Regions from separate parts of the Microbacterium sp. No. 7 genome, predicted to be linked through region 1. Evidence: riboswitches for the same ligand, from Rfam matches in the RefSeq annotation. Region 1 holds a riboswitch; the other holds the start of a gene.

The links. A riboswitch is a leader RNA that binds a small molecule or an ion and turns the genes downstream of it on or off. The one in region 1 is predicted to bind thiamine pyrophosphate.
Region 2: another riboswitch for thiamine pyrophosphate. It lies ahead of thiM (hydroxyethylthiazole kinase); the one in region 1 lies ahead of AOA12_RS17900 (ECF transporter S component).

What each region holds. Positions count from the first base shown of each region.
Region 1 is NZ_CP012697.1:3,865,467-3,871,628, forward strand. Features, by position in the region: gene AOA12_RS17885 (aldehyde dehydrogenase family protein) at 1-635, shown strand, start outside; gene AOA12_RS17890 (energy-coupling factor transporter transmembrane component T family protein) at 803-1,612, opposite strand; gene AOA12_RS17895 (ABC transporter ATP-binding protein) at 1,609-3,102, opposite strand; gene AOA12_RS17900 (ECF transporter S component) at 3,104-3,745, opposite strand; TPP riboswitch at 3,738-3,847, opposite strand; gene AOA12_RS17905 (D-alanyl-D-alanine carboxypeptidase family protein) at 3,888-5,243, shown strand; gene AOA12_RS17910 (hypothetical protein) at 5,657-6,162, opposite strand, start outside.
Region 2 is NZ_CP012697.1:1,629,086-1,635,247, reverse strand. Features, by position in the region: gene AOA12_RS07445 (helix-turn-helix domain-containing protein) at 1-102, opposite strand, end outside; gene AOA12_RS07440 (SAM-dependent methyltransferase) at 170-1,756, shown strand; gene AOA12_RS07435 (bifunctional hydroxymethylpyrimidine kinase/phosphomethylpyrimidine kinase) at 2,327-3,832, opposite strand; gene thiE (thiamine phosphate synthase) at 3,829-4,482, opposite strand; gene thiM (hydroxyethylthiazole kinase) at 4,479-5,288, opposite strand; TPP riboswitch at 5,280-5,371, opposite strand; gene AOA12_RS07420 (GNAT family N-acetyltransferase) at 5,500-6,162, opposite strand, start outside.

The sequences.
Region 1 (6,162 bases):
TGCTCATTCCCGCGTCGCGCAAGGACGAGATCGTGGGACGGCTCGTCGAGCGCGGCCGCACGCTCGTCGTGGGCGACCCGCTCGACATCGCCACGACGGTCGGCCCGCTCATCACCAAGGAGCAGCAGCAGCGCGTGCTGGGCTACATCGAGAGCGCGAAGGCGTCGGGGGCGAAGGTCGTGCTCGGCGGCGGCGTGCCCGAGGGCGAACGGTTCCAGAAGGGCAACTGGGTCGAGCCGACCATCGTGACCGACGTCGTCAACACCGACCCGATCGCCCGCGACGAGGTCTTCGGTCCCGTGCTGGTCGTGCTCACTTACGAGGACGAGGCCGAGGCCGTCGCGATCGCGAACGACACCAACTACGGCCTCTCCGCGGGTGTGTGGAGCGCGAACGAGCAGCGCGCGCTCGACGTGGCCCGGAGCCTGGAGGCCGGCATGGTGTACGTCAACGACTGGCACGTCATCCACCCCGAGTACCCGTTCGGCGGCTTCAAGCAGTCGGGCCTCGGACGTGAGGGCGGCCCCGACTCGCTCGACGAGTACACAGAGCAGAAGTACATCTCAGTGAACCGTTCCGCGAGCCTCGCCGAGCGCGCCTTCGCGATTGTGGTGAACCCGCCTGTGGCGGTCTAGCCTCTCGCGAACCACGATCCGGGATGCGCCGTCATCGGCGGCGCATCCCGGATCGTCAGCGCCGCGCCGGAGTTTCGCGGCCGTCCCTCGCGACCGCAGGCCCATGCCGGGAACAAGCGCGTAGCGGCGGCGGTCGGCAGAGGAAGCACCCGGGATGCCGGAGCCGCTCAGCTCCAGACGAAGCGGAAGGTGCCCGCGGCGACGGCGGCGGCCAGGGCGAGCGCGATGAGCGCGATCGCCCCGACGAGCGCGACGGCGTCGCGGGGGCCGAGGCGCGAGCGGCGCGCCCACGTGCGGGCGACCGGCGCGCCGAACCCGCGGGCCTCCATCGCGACGGCGAGCTTCGTGCCGCGCCGCACGGCGAACACCAGCAGCACGAACACCATCGAGAAGAACCGGCGCAGCGCGCCGCGGTCGCCCACGCCGCGCGCGCGACGTGCGAGCGTCATCGACCGCCAGTCGTCGAGGAACAGGCCCAGCGTGCGCGTGCCCGCGAGCACGCCCAGCACGAAGCGCGACGGCAGGCGCGCGATCTGCGCGAGGGCCGCGGCGAGCTCGGCCGGATCGACCCGCCCGAACAGCAGCATCGCGGGCAGCGCCAGGGCGATCACGCGCAGGCTCACGGCGATCGCGAGCACGATCGACCCGTCGCTGATCGTCGCGTACCAGAACGTCCAGTGCACGCGCCCCTCGGGCTGCGCGTACAGCAGCATGCTGACGCCCGCGATCGGCGTGAGCAGCAGCACCGGCAGCAGGCGCAGCAGCACCGTGCGCAGGCGCAGCCCCGTGAGCGGCACGCACAGCAGCTGCAGCGCGATCGCGACGGCCGCGCTCACGGCGTCGATGGATGCCAGCAGCGGCACCGACAGCACGAGCGCGAGCAGGATGCGGGTCGCCGGGTTGACGCCATCGAGCCACGCCTCCCGGGGCAGGGCGGGTGCGGATGCCGGACTCGTGCGCGTCGCCGTGCCGGTCATGCGACGCTCCCCAGGCCCGCAGCACCGCCGAGTCCGCCCAGGCCCGCAGTCCCGGCCGCCTCCAGGCGCACGTGCCGGCCGCCCAGGTGCCGGGCGACCGCCGCGTCGTGCGTGACGGCGACGACGCTGCGTCCCTCCGCCGTCTGCTCCTGCAGTAGGCGCACGAGCTCGATCCAGCCGCGCCGGTCCTGCCCGAACGTCGGCTCGTCGAGCACGATCACGCGCGGCGCCGTCGCGAGCACGGTCGCGACGGACAGCCGCCGCTTCTGCCCTCCCGACAGCGTGAACGGGTTCGCCCGTGCGAGCGGCGCGAGCCCGAGCCGCTCCAGCAGCTCGTCGGCGATCGCGTCGGCCGCGGCATCCGTCATCTTCAGCGCGCGAGGGCCGACGAGCAGCTCGTCGCGCACGGTCTGGGCGAGGAACTGGTGCTCGGGCTCCTGGAACACCGTGCCGATGCGGGTCAGCAGCTCGCGCGAGGTGAGGCGCGACGGCCGCGGTCCGCGACGGCCGGCGAGCTCGGGCGCCGACCGCACCTCGCCCGCCAGCTCGGGCAGCAGACCCGCGAGGGTCAGCGCGAGGGTCGACTTGCCGGCCCCGTTCGGGCCCGTCACGACGGTCGCCGCGGCGCGCGGCACCGAGAGGTCCAGCCCGCGCTGCACGGCCGTGCCGCCGTCGCGCGAGATCGCGAGATCGTGCGCCGTGAGCACCGCGTCACCGGCATCCGCCGCAGGCAGCACGGGCAGGTCGATCCCGTGCCCCGGCACCCACACCCCCGCGTCGGCGAGCGCGCGGCCCTGCGCGGCGAACACCGCGTCCGGCGGTCCGTCGGCCAGCAGGCCGCCGCCCTGGTCGAGCACGATCACGCGCGTCATGAGGTCGGCCCACACCTCGGTGCGGTGCTCGATGACGACGAGCGTCGCCCCCGACGCGCGCACGGCCCGCTCGATGCTCGCGCGCACCTCCGCGACGCCCGCGGGGTCGAGGTTCGCGGTCGGCTCGTCGAGCAGCAGGATGCCGGGGCGCATCGCGAGCACGCCCGCGATCGCGAGCCGCTGCTTCTGCCCTCCCGACAGCGCCTTCGTGGGCCGGTCGAGCGGCACGTCGAGCCCGACGGCGTCGAGCGCCTCGGCGACGCGCGCGGGGATCTCGCCGGGCGGCACGCCCAGGTTCTCGCAGCCGAAGGCGACGTCGTCGCCCACGCGGGAGAGCACGACACCGGCATCCGGGTCCTGCAGCACGAGGCCGATGCGGCCGCGCTGCGCGGCGGGCGGGCGCCCGTCGACGAGCAGCGCGCCGCGCACCTCCCCCTCGTCGGCGCCGCCGAGCAGCCCCGCGATGCCCGCCAGCAGCGTCGACTTGCCCGCCCCCGATGCGCCGAGCAGCAGCACCCGCTCGCCGGGCTCGATGTCGAGCGTCACGTCGCTGACCGCCGGCGCCCGGCGGCCCGCGTAGCGCCAGCCCCAGCCCGAGGCCGTCACGCGCGCGGTCATCTCAGACCTCGGCGCGTGCTTCCCGGCCCGCGGCGAACCGGCTGAGGGCGCCCGTCGCGGCGAGCGCCCGCACGAGGACCCAGCCGAGGATGCCGGCGAGCACCGCGCCCGAGACGAGCAGCGAGCCGAGGTAGATCATGTTGAACTCGACGGTCTTGAGGATGTTGGGCGAGTTGCCGTAGAACAGCTCGAAGATCCAGGCGCCGACGCCCGCGGCCATGCCCGCGAGGATCGCGACGGGCAGCGTGAACCGGCGGTACAGGAACAGCAGGAAGATCAGCTCGGCGCCGAGTCCCTGCACGAGGCCCGACAGCACGGTCGACACGCCCCAGATGTTGCCGATGAGCATCGAGACGGTTGCGGCGACGAGCTCGACCATGAGGGCGGCGCCCGGCTTGCGGATCACGAGGCCGCCGATGACGCCGCCGATGAGCCAGATGCCGACGGCGAGTCCCGCGAGGCCCGGCGTCACGGCGTCGAAGACCGACCACAGTGCCCCGCCGACGGTGTTCCAGGCCCAGAAGACGAGCCCGACGGCGACGCCGAGCACGGCGGCGACGACGATGTCGACGACCCGCCAGCCGAAGCGGCTCGGCTGCAGGTGAGCCTCGACGGGGCCCTGAACGGATGCAGACGTGTTCATTCTCTCTCCTCCCTGCGCCGGCATGATCCGGATCAGGTTCGACGGTCGAAGCGTGGTTCGCTTCCTCTCAGCCCGGCTCACCGGACTCCCGTGGGTTGTGTCGATGAGTATAACCGAGGCCCGGGCAGGTTAGTTTGGGCGAATGACCCCTCGAGACGGCTCCGGCGGCACGCCGCAGCGGGTCGCGCTCGGCTGGGTCGACGAGGACCACGTGGCGGCGCCCGCGGCGCCCGGCGGCGAGTACGCGTACCGGCGCGTCGTGCCCGACCTGCTCGCACAGCGTCCGCGGCGGCGGCGCGGGCGACGCGCGCTCATCCCCCTCGCGGCGGTCGTGGGCGTGGCGGCCGTATACACGGCATCCGCCCTGCTCTGGCCGCTGCCGCAGCCGACGGTCGCGCCCGTGCCCGTCGCCGATGTGACCGCTCCCGCGACGGCCGTGGCGTGGCCGGCGGAGGGCGCGGCGGCCGTGGGCGTCGAGGGCTTCGCCGGCACGCCCGCGTCGTCGGGCGACGTCGCGCCGATGGCGAGCGTCACGAAGCTCGTGACCGTGCTGATGGTGCTCGAGCGCGAGCCGCTCGCACCGGGCGAGCCGGGACCGGCGTTCGACTTCACGTGGGATGACAGCGACGAGTACTGGGAGTTCCTGGGGCGGGACGAGTCGGCGCTCGACGTTCCCGCGGAGGGCTCGCTCAGCCTGTACCAGATGCTGCAGGGCGTGCTGATCGGCTCGGCGGGCAACTACACCGAGCGGCTCGCGCGCACCTACTGGCCCGGCGAGGGCGAGTTCGCGGCCGCGGCGTCCGACTGGCTGGCCCGGCAGGGGCTCACGGGCATCGCGGTCGTCGAGCCGACGGGCATCGACGAGGCCAACGCGGGCGACGCCGCGTCGCTCGTCGCCCTGTCGCGGCTCGCGATGGCGCACCCCGTGGTCGCCGAGATCGTGCGGATGCCGTGGGCCGAGCTGCCCGGCGCCGGGGAGTTCGAGAACACGAACGAGCTGCTCGCGGCCGACCCGTCGATCGTCGGCATCAAGACGGGCAGCCTCGACTGGGAGTTCACGCTCACGGCGGCCAAGGAGTTCACGGTCGGCGCCGTGCGCCTGCTCGCCTACGCGTCGGTCGTGGCCCAGCCCGACTCCGACGAGCGGTTCTCGGAGACGGCGCGCCTGCTCGACGAGGTCGCCCGCGAGACGACGGCGCACGGCGTCGCGGCGGGCACGCGCGTGGGCGCCGTCACGACCGTGTGGGGTGCGCAGAGCGACCTCGTGACCGCCGCGGATGCCGCCGTCGTGCTGTGGAACGGCGCGACCGTCTCGCCCGACGTGACGCTCGATCTCGGCGACGCGCGGCAGAAGGATGCCGAGGTGGGCACCCTCTCGCTCGCGGGCCCCGTCGACGCGGCGACGACGCCCGTGCACCTCGCTGCCGACCTCACCGATCCCGACGCCTGGTGGCGCCTCACCCACCCGCTCCAGCTCTGGGGCCTGGCAGCGCGCTGAGCGGCATGCCCCTCAGCGCCTGCACGCCGTCGAGCACGCGGGACCCGACCCCCGCGAGCGAGCGCAACGCCCCACAACCGTCGCATCCGTTCCACCCCCACTCCCGCCGATCGAACCGTCCCCCACCCCCCGCTGATCGAACAGCCCCCACCCCCGCCGATCGACGTACCCACCCCCGCTGATTGAGTAGCCGTCGACGCAGTCGACGGCGTATCGAAATCCGCCGAACCGACGCGATACGCGAACCCCCGCGCCATCCCACCCCCGCGCCGGCCCCCGCACTCACAAGCCACACACACGGAGACAGCCCCCACCTGACCGGGCCGAGCTCACCCGCCCCCACCGGCGAGTGATGCCAACGCAGCGAAGAGCACCTGCCTCGCGACGAATCCACCTCTGCGATCGGCCCGAGCTCAGCGGCTGGGACCGGCGACGGGTGCGACGCCCCGCCTCACGAACACCGCGAAGAGCACGGTCGCGATGTTCAGCACCATGACGATTGCACAGACGAGGATGCAGACGAACACCGAGAAGCCTCCGAGCAGACACACGCCGATCAGCGCCGCTCGCGAGATCAGCATGATTCGCTCACGCAGCGTGACGAACTCGATCGTCGGTCCCACCGTGTCTCCGAAGTCAAAGCTGATCTTCTTCTCCAGCACACCGACCGCCTTGCTGCCGACGCCGCAGATCACGCCGAACAGCAGCGCAGAGGCGAACGTCAGCTCGAAGGATCGAGCGAACCAGCCGACGGCGACGGCGCACACCGGCAGCAGGATGAGGAGATTGCCACTCAACCTGTCCGACAGTTTTCCGAAGATGACACCGGCCGCAACCGCCAGCAGAGAGATCCAGCCGAGGCTGACGGACGTCTGGTAAAGCATGATAGCCGCCACCGGGTAGAGCGTGTTCTCGGCCA
Region 2 (6,162 bases), 2.2 Mb from region 1:
GTCGAGCGTGAGGCCCCGGGCGCGCCGGGCCGTGCGCAGCCGGGGACCGATCTGCCCGAGCTCGTCCTGCACCCGGTCTTGCGGGGCGCGTTCTTCCGGCATCCGCGTCTCCTTGCCAATTCCGCAAACTCGTTTGCAACATCATCAGTATGCCGGTCAGGCTGGGCGCATGCACGCACACGACTCGCACGAACAGACCTGGGATGTCATCGTCGTCGGCGCCGGGCCCGCGGGCCTGTCGGCGGCGCTCATGCTCGGACGGGCGCGCCGCCGCACGCTCGTGGTCGACGCGGGCCGGCCGCGCAACCGGTTCGCGGCGCACATGCACGGCGTGCTGGGGCTCGAGGGCCTCTCGCCCGACGAGCTGCGCGCCCGCGGCCGCGACGAGGCCGCCGCCTACGGGGTCGCCTTCGCCGACGGCACCGTGACGCGCGTCGAGGACGCGGCACCCGGACTGCGCGTCGTGCTCGACGACGGCGCCGTGCTCACGGCGCGCACCGTCGTCGTCGCCACGGGACTCCGCGACGAGCTGCCCGAGGTCCCCGGCCTCGCCGAGCGCTGGGGCACGACGGTGCTGCACTGCCCGTACTGCCACGGCTGGGAGGTGCGGGACCGGCGCCTCGGCGTGCTGACCACGTCGCCGCTCGGCCTGCACCAGGCCGAGCTCGTGCGCCAGTGGAGCGACCGGGTGACGGTGTTCTCCGCCGGGCTCGGCCCGCTGGACGACGACCGCGAGCACGACCTGCGGGCGCGCGGCATCGCGCTGGAGCCCGAGCCCGTCGCCGAGATCGTCGGCGACGGCACCGGCATCGCGTTCGTGCGTCTCGCCGACGGACGCGAGGTCGCCGTCGACGCGATCTTCACCGCGGGCGCGCCGCGTCCCCTCGACGACGCCCTCGCCCCGCTGGCGCTGCGGCGCGCCGAGACGCCGTTCGGCGCCTTCCTCGCCGTCGACGAGATGGGAGGCACCAGCGACGAGCGCGTGTGGGCCGTGGGCAACGTCGCCGACCCGCGCGCGAACGTGCCGCTGTCGATCGGCGCGGGGTCGATGACCGGGGCGGCGGTCAACGCCGCGCTCGTGACCTGGGACACCGCCGCGGCGCGCGAGGCCGCGACCTGGCACCGCGTCGCCCCCGCCGACTACTGGGAGGAGCGCTACGCGGGCTCGGACCGCGTCTGGTCGGGCCGGGTCAACCGCGTGCTCGCCGACGTCGCCTCGTCCCTCACGCCCGGACGCGCCCTCGACCTCGGCTGCGGGGAGGGCGCCGACGTGATCTGGCTCGCGCAGCAGGGCTGGCAGGCGACGGGCATCGACATCTCGCCGACGGCGGTGCGCCGCGCGACCGCGGCCGCGGAGGCGGCGGGCGTCGCCGATCGCGCACGATTCCTGGCCGTCGACCTCGCGGCGCTGCCGGAGGGCGAGGACGACCTCGTCACCGCGAGCTTCCTGCACTCGCCCGTCGAGCTGCCGCGCGAGGAGATCCTGCGCCGCGCCGCCGCGCGCGTCGCACCCGGCGGCCACCTGCTCATCACCTCGCACGCCGCGCCACCGCCGTGGTCGGCGGCCGCGCACGCCGACGCGGACGGGCACGCGCACCGGTTCCCCACCACCGAAGAGGAGGTCGCGCAGCTCGGCCTCGACCCCGCGCACTGGCGGATCGTGACCGCCGAGACCCGCACGCGCGAGGCGGTCGGCCTCGACGGCCAGACCGCCGCGCTCGACGACACCGTCGTGCTCGCGCGCCGCCTCGCCTGACCGCGGCTGCCTGGACCGACCCAGAACACGCTTCAACCGCGGCAATGTGCGGGTGCTGGCGACACGCACCCGCACATCGCCGCGGTTCAACCCCGCCGACCGAGTGCCCGCGACCGGGGCGGGCTCCCCCACCACCCCGCTGATCGAGTGCTCACGGCGGAGCCGCGAGCGTATCGAGATCCTTCCCACGGGCCGTCACACGGGTTTCGATACGCCCGCTCCGCGGGCTACTCAACCAGCGGGGACGAGAGGCCCCGCGGCGGCGGCCCCGCCACCACCCGCTGATCGAGTGCTCGCCCAGAGGCAGGCGCCCACACCCGCTGATCGAGTGCTCGCGGCGGAGCCGCGAGTGTATCGAGATCCTTCCCACGGGCCGCTACACGGGTTTCGATACGCCCGCTCCGCGGGCTACTCAACCAGCGGGGACGAGAGGCCCCGCGGCAGCGGCCCCGCCACCACCCGCTGATCGAGTGCTCACCCAGAGGCAGGCGCCCACACCCGCTGATCGAGTGCTCGCGGCGGAGCCGCGAGTGTATCGAGATCCCTCCCACGGACCGCTGCGCGGGCTGCTCAACCAGCGGGGAGGGACGCCCCGCCCGCGAGCGGGGCTGCGAAGAACGCGTGCTCGTGTGCGGCCGACCGGCGGAAGGCCTCCCGCATGGTGCGGCGCGTCTGCTCGTCGGCATCCGCGGCCGCGCGCGTGACGATGTCGATCGCGCGACGCGTGGATGCGGCGAAGACCGGGTCGCCGTACGTGTCGAGCCACGACCCGTACGGATGGTCCGCGTGAGACAGCGCGCGCAGGCGCTCGCCGATGTCCTGGTAGAGCCAGTAGCACGGCAGCAGCGCGGCGATCAGCTCGGGGTAGCCACCCCGGAACGACGCGGCGCGCAGGTGGTCGAGGTAGGCGGTCGTGACATCGCTGGGCCGTGTCTCCGCGATGTCGGCGGCCGAGACCCAGCTCTCGTGCAGCTGCAGCTCGGCGGCGATCGCCGACTGCGCGCCCGTCGCCCAGAAGACCTGCTCCTCGGCCGTCGGGGCGAGCCTGCTCGCCTCCGCGAGGGCGCGCGAGTAGTCGCGCAGGTACAGCGCGTCCTGCGCGAGATACCAGGTGAACGCGGCCCGGTCGAGCGTGCCGTCGCCGAGCCCGCGCACGAACGGCAGCTCGTCGATGCCGGCGCGGATGCCGTCGATGTGCTCCCACCAGTCGCGCGCGACCTCCTCGGGCGACGGCCGCGTCGCCGTGCCGCCGCGCTCCCACAGGCCGGCGAAATGGCTGACCGGCCCGTACCCCGCGCCGACCTCGAGCGCCGCACCGTGGCGGATGCTCTCGGCGAGCCAGCGCTTCGACTCGGCGACGGCCTCGTGCCAGTCGCCCGAGGCCGCGTAGCGGGTCGCGACGGCCGACGAGAGCGAGCATCCGGTGCCGTGCGTGCTCGTCGTCTCGATGCGCACCCCGGCGAACTCGGCGACCCGGACGGCCTCGCCGGTCGCGTCGACGAGCGCGTCGGGCAGCGACGCGCCCGACAGGTGCCCGCCCTTCGCGAGCACGCGCACGCCCAGCCGCGCCGAGACGCGCGCGGCCTGCGCGACGAGATCCTCCCAGCCGGCCGCGACGGGCTCGCCTGCGAGGATCGCCAGCTCCGGCACGTTCGGCGTGACGAGATGGACCCGGGAGGCGAGATCGCGCAGCGCCTGCTCGGCGTCGGCGTCGAGCAGCCGGTCGCCGCTCGTGGCGACCATGACGGGATCGAGCACGACGACCGGGGGCGCGACGCGGTCGAGCCACGCCCGCACCGTCTCGATGACCTCCGTCGTGCCGAGCATCCCGATCTTCACGGCATCGATCTCGACGTCGTCGGAGACCGCCTGGAGCTGCTCGGCGAGGAACGGCACCGGCGGCACGTGCACCGAGCGCACCCCGCGCGTGTTCTGCGCGACGAGCGCCGTGACGACCGCCATGCCGTAGCCGCCGCTCGCCGCGATGCTCTTCAGGTCGGCGTGGATGCCGGCGCCGCCGGTCGGATCGGTGCCCGCGATGCTCAGCACCCGCGGAACGGGGCGGCGCGCGGTCATGCGGCGGCCTCCCATGCGGCGCGCAGCGCGCGGGCGGCGACGCCGGGATCCTCGGCCGCGCAGATCGCCGACACCACGGCGGCGCCCGCGGCGCCCGCGCGGCGCAGGGCGGGAACGTCGTCGGCCTTCACCCCGCCGATCGCGACGGCGGGCAGGATGCTGGCCGCCGCGAGCCGCGCGAAACCGTCATGGCCCAGTGCGGGCGGCGCGTCCTTCTTGGTGGGCGTGGCGTGCACGGCGCCGACGCCGACGTAGTCGACCCGCGCGCGGCTGGCGGCCGCGCCGCGCAGCTGGTCCTCGGTCGCGGCGCTCAGGCCCAGCACGGCATCGGCGCCGATCAGCGCGCGCACCGCGTCGACCGGCAGGTCCGACTGCCCGACGTGCACGCCCGCGACACGGGCGCCCGCGGCGCGCGCCGCGAGGAAGACGTCGACGCGGTCGTTCACGAGCAGCGAGACGTGCGGGGGCGTCACGGCGGCCACGCGCAGCACCGTGTCGAGGAAGACGCGCGCCGGCGCGTCCTTCTCCCTGATCTGCACCGCCGTGACGCCGTTCGACGCGGCGGCCGCGACGAGATCGGCGAGGTCGTGGCCGGCGGCATCGGCGAGCCCCGCGTCGGTCACCAGGTAGAGCGAGAGGTCGACGGTCATGACAGCGCCGCCCGTGCACGCAGGGTGTCGGCGTCGAGCGCGTGGAGCGCGTCGAGGAACGCGGGTGCGAACGTGCCCGGGGCGGGGAAGCGCTCCCCGGCCACCTCGGCGGCGACCGTGTAGACCGCGATCGCGGCGACGGTGGTCGCGAAGCGGTCGTCGTCGAGGCCCGCGAACGCGGCGATGACGGCGCCCAGCGCGCAGCCGCCGCCCGTCACGAGCGTCAGCAGCCGCGTGCCGTTCGCGATGCGGACCGTGCGCTCCCCGTCGGTCACGAGGTCGACGGGCCCCGAGACGGCGACGACACCGCCCGTGCGCGCGGCCAGCTCTCGGGCGACCGGCTCGGCGCTGTCGACGTCGTCGGTGGCGTCGACGCCGCGGCCGCCGGCGCCCGTGCCCGCGACGGCGAGGATCTCCGACGCGTTGCCGCGGATGACGGCGGGCCGCAGGTCGCGCAGCGCATGGCCGAGGGGCGTGCGCACGGGCAGCGCCCCCACAGCGACGGGATCGAGCACCCAGGGCGTGCCCGCCTCGTTCGCGGCGACGACGGCCTCGCGCATGGCCTCGCGCTGCTCGGCCGTGGGCGTGCCGAGGTTCACGAGCAGCCCCGAGGCGACGCGCGCGAACGGGCCCGCCTCCTCGGGGATGTCGACCATGGCGGCCGAGGCGCCGAGGGCCAGGAGCGCGTTGGCCGTGACGTTCACGACGACGCTGTTGGTGATGCACTGCACGAGCGGCTGGCTCTCGCGCAGCCGGTCGAGCGCGGAACAGGTGAATTCGAGCAGGTCTTCTGGCGTGCGCGTCATGCGCGACATCCCTTCGCTAGTACGAGCTAGATCAGGTTCGACGGGTGTGTTCTCAGCCCCGCGGGGCACCCCGTGTCACGGTATGTCTCTCACCCTACCCGGGCTCGCGCAGAGCCGGGCGGCGCGCGCGGCTCACCGCCGGCCGGCGCGGCTCCGCCTCGGCGCGCCGCTCAGCACCAGCACCCGCCGTTCGGCACCAGTCGCCCGCCGTTCAGTACCAGTAGCTGAGCCGCGGCGCCCGCGACCATCCGAAGACGCGGGCGAGCGCGTCGGCATCCGTCGTCTCGACGCGACCCGCGCGCGCGAGCGTCGCGAGCGACACGCCGCCGAGGTAGGCGGCCGACAGCTCGGCGACGCCCAGGCGGGCGGTGATCGCACCGGCGGGCGCGGCGCCCTCCCAGGCGGTGACGTGGCCCGTGCCGTCGGCGTCGGCGCGCAGCAGCCAGCGTCCCTCGGCGAGCCCCAGGGCGTCGGCGACCTCGAGCGCGACGAGTCCGGGCGCCCCGAAGCGGCGCGCCCGCAGGGCCGCCGGCACGTCGAGGATGCGCACGTAGTGGTGGTCGCGCACCGCGATCCTCGCGGCCCGCTGGTCGGCGATCATCCACCACAGCGGCTCGTCGGTCGACAGCTCGCCCGCCCGGACCGTGCCGATCAGGTCCATCGAGAGCAGGAAGCGCCAGAGGCCGGCGTACGCCTCGTCGGTCGCCGCCATCAGCAGGGCCACGTCGAGCGTCGACTCGGAGTAGTCGTGCTCGTTCTCGGTGACGCTGTAGAGCACGAGGCCGTCGACCTCTCCCGCGGGCGAGCGGTACTGCAGCACGCGCCGCTGATCGGCCTTCTCCGCGTCGGGCCGCGTGCCCAGGAAGCGGTCCCA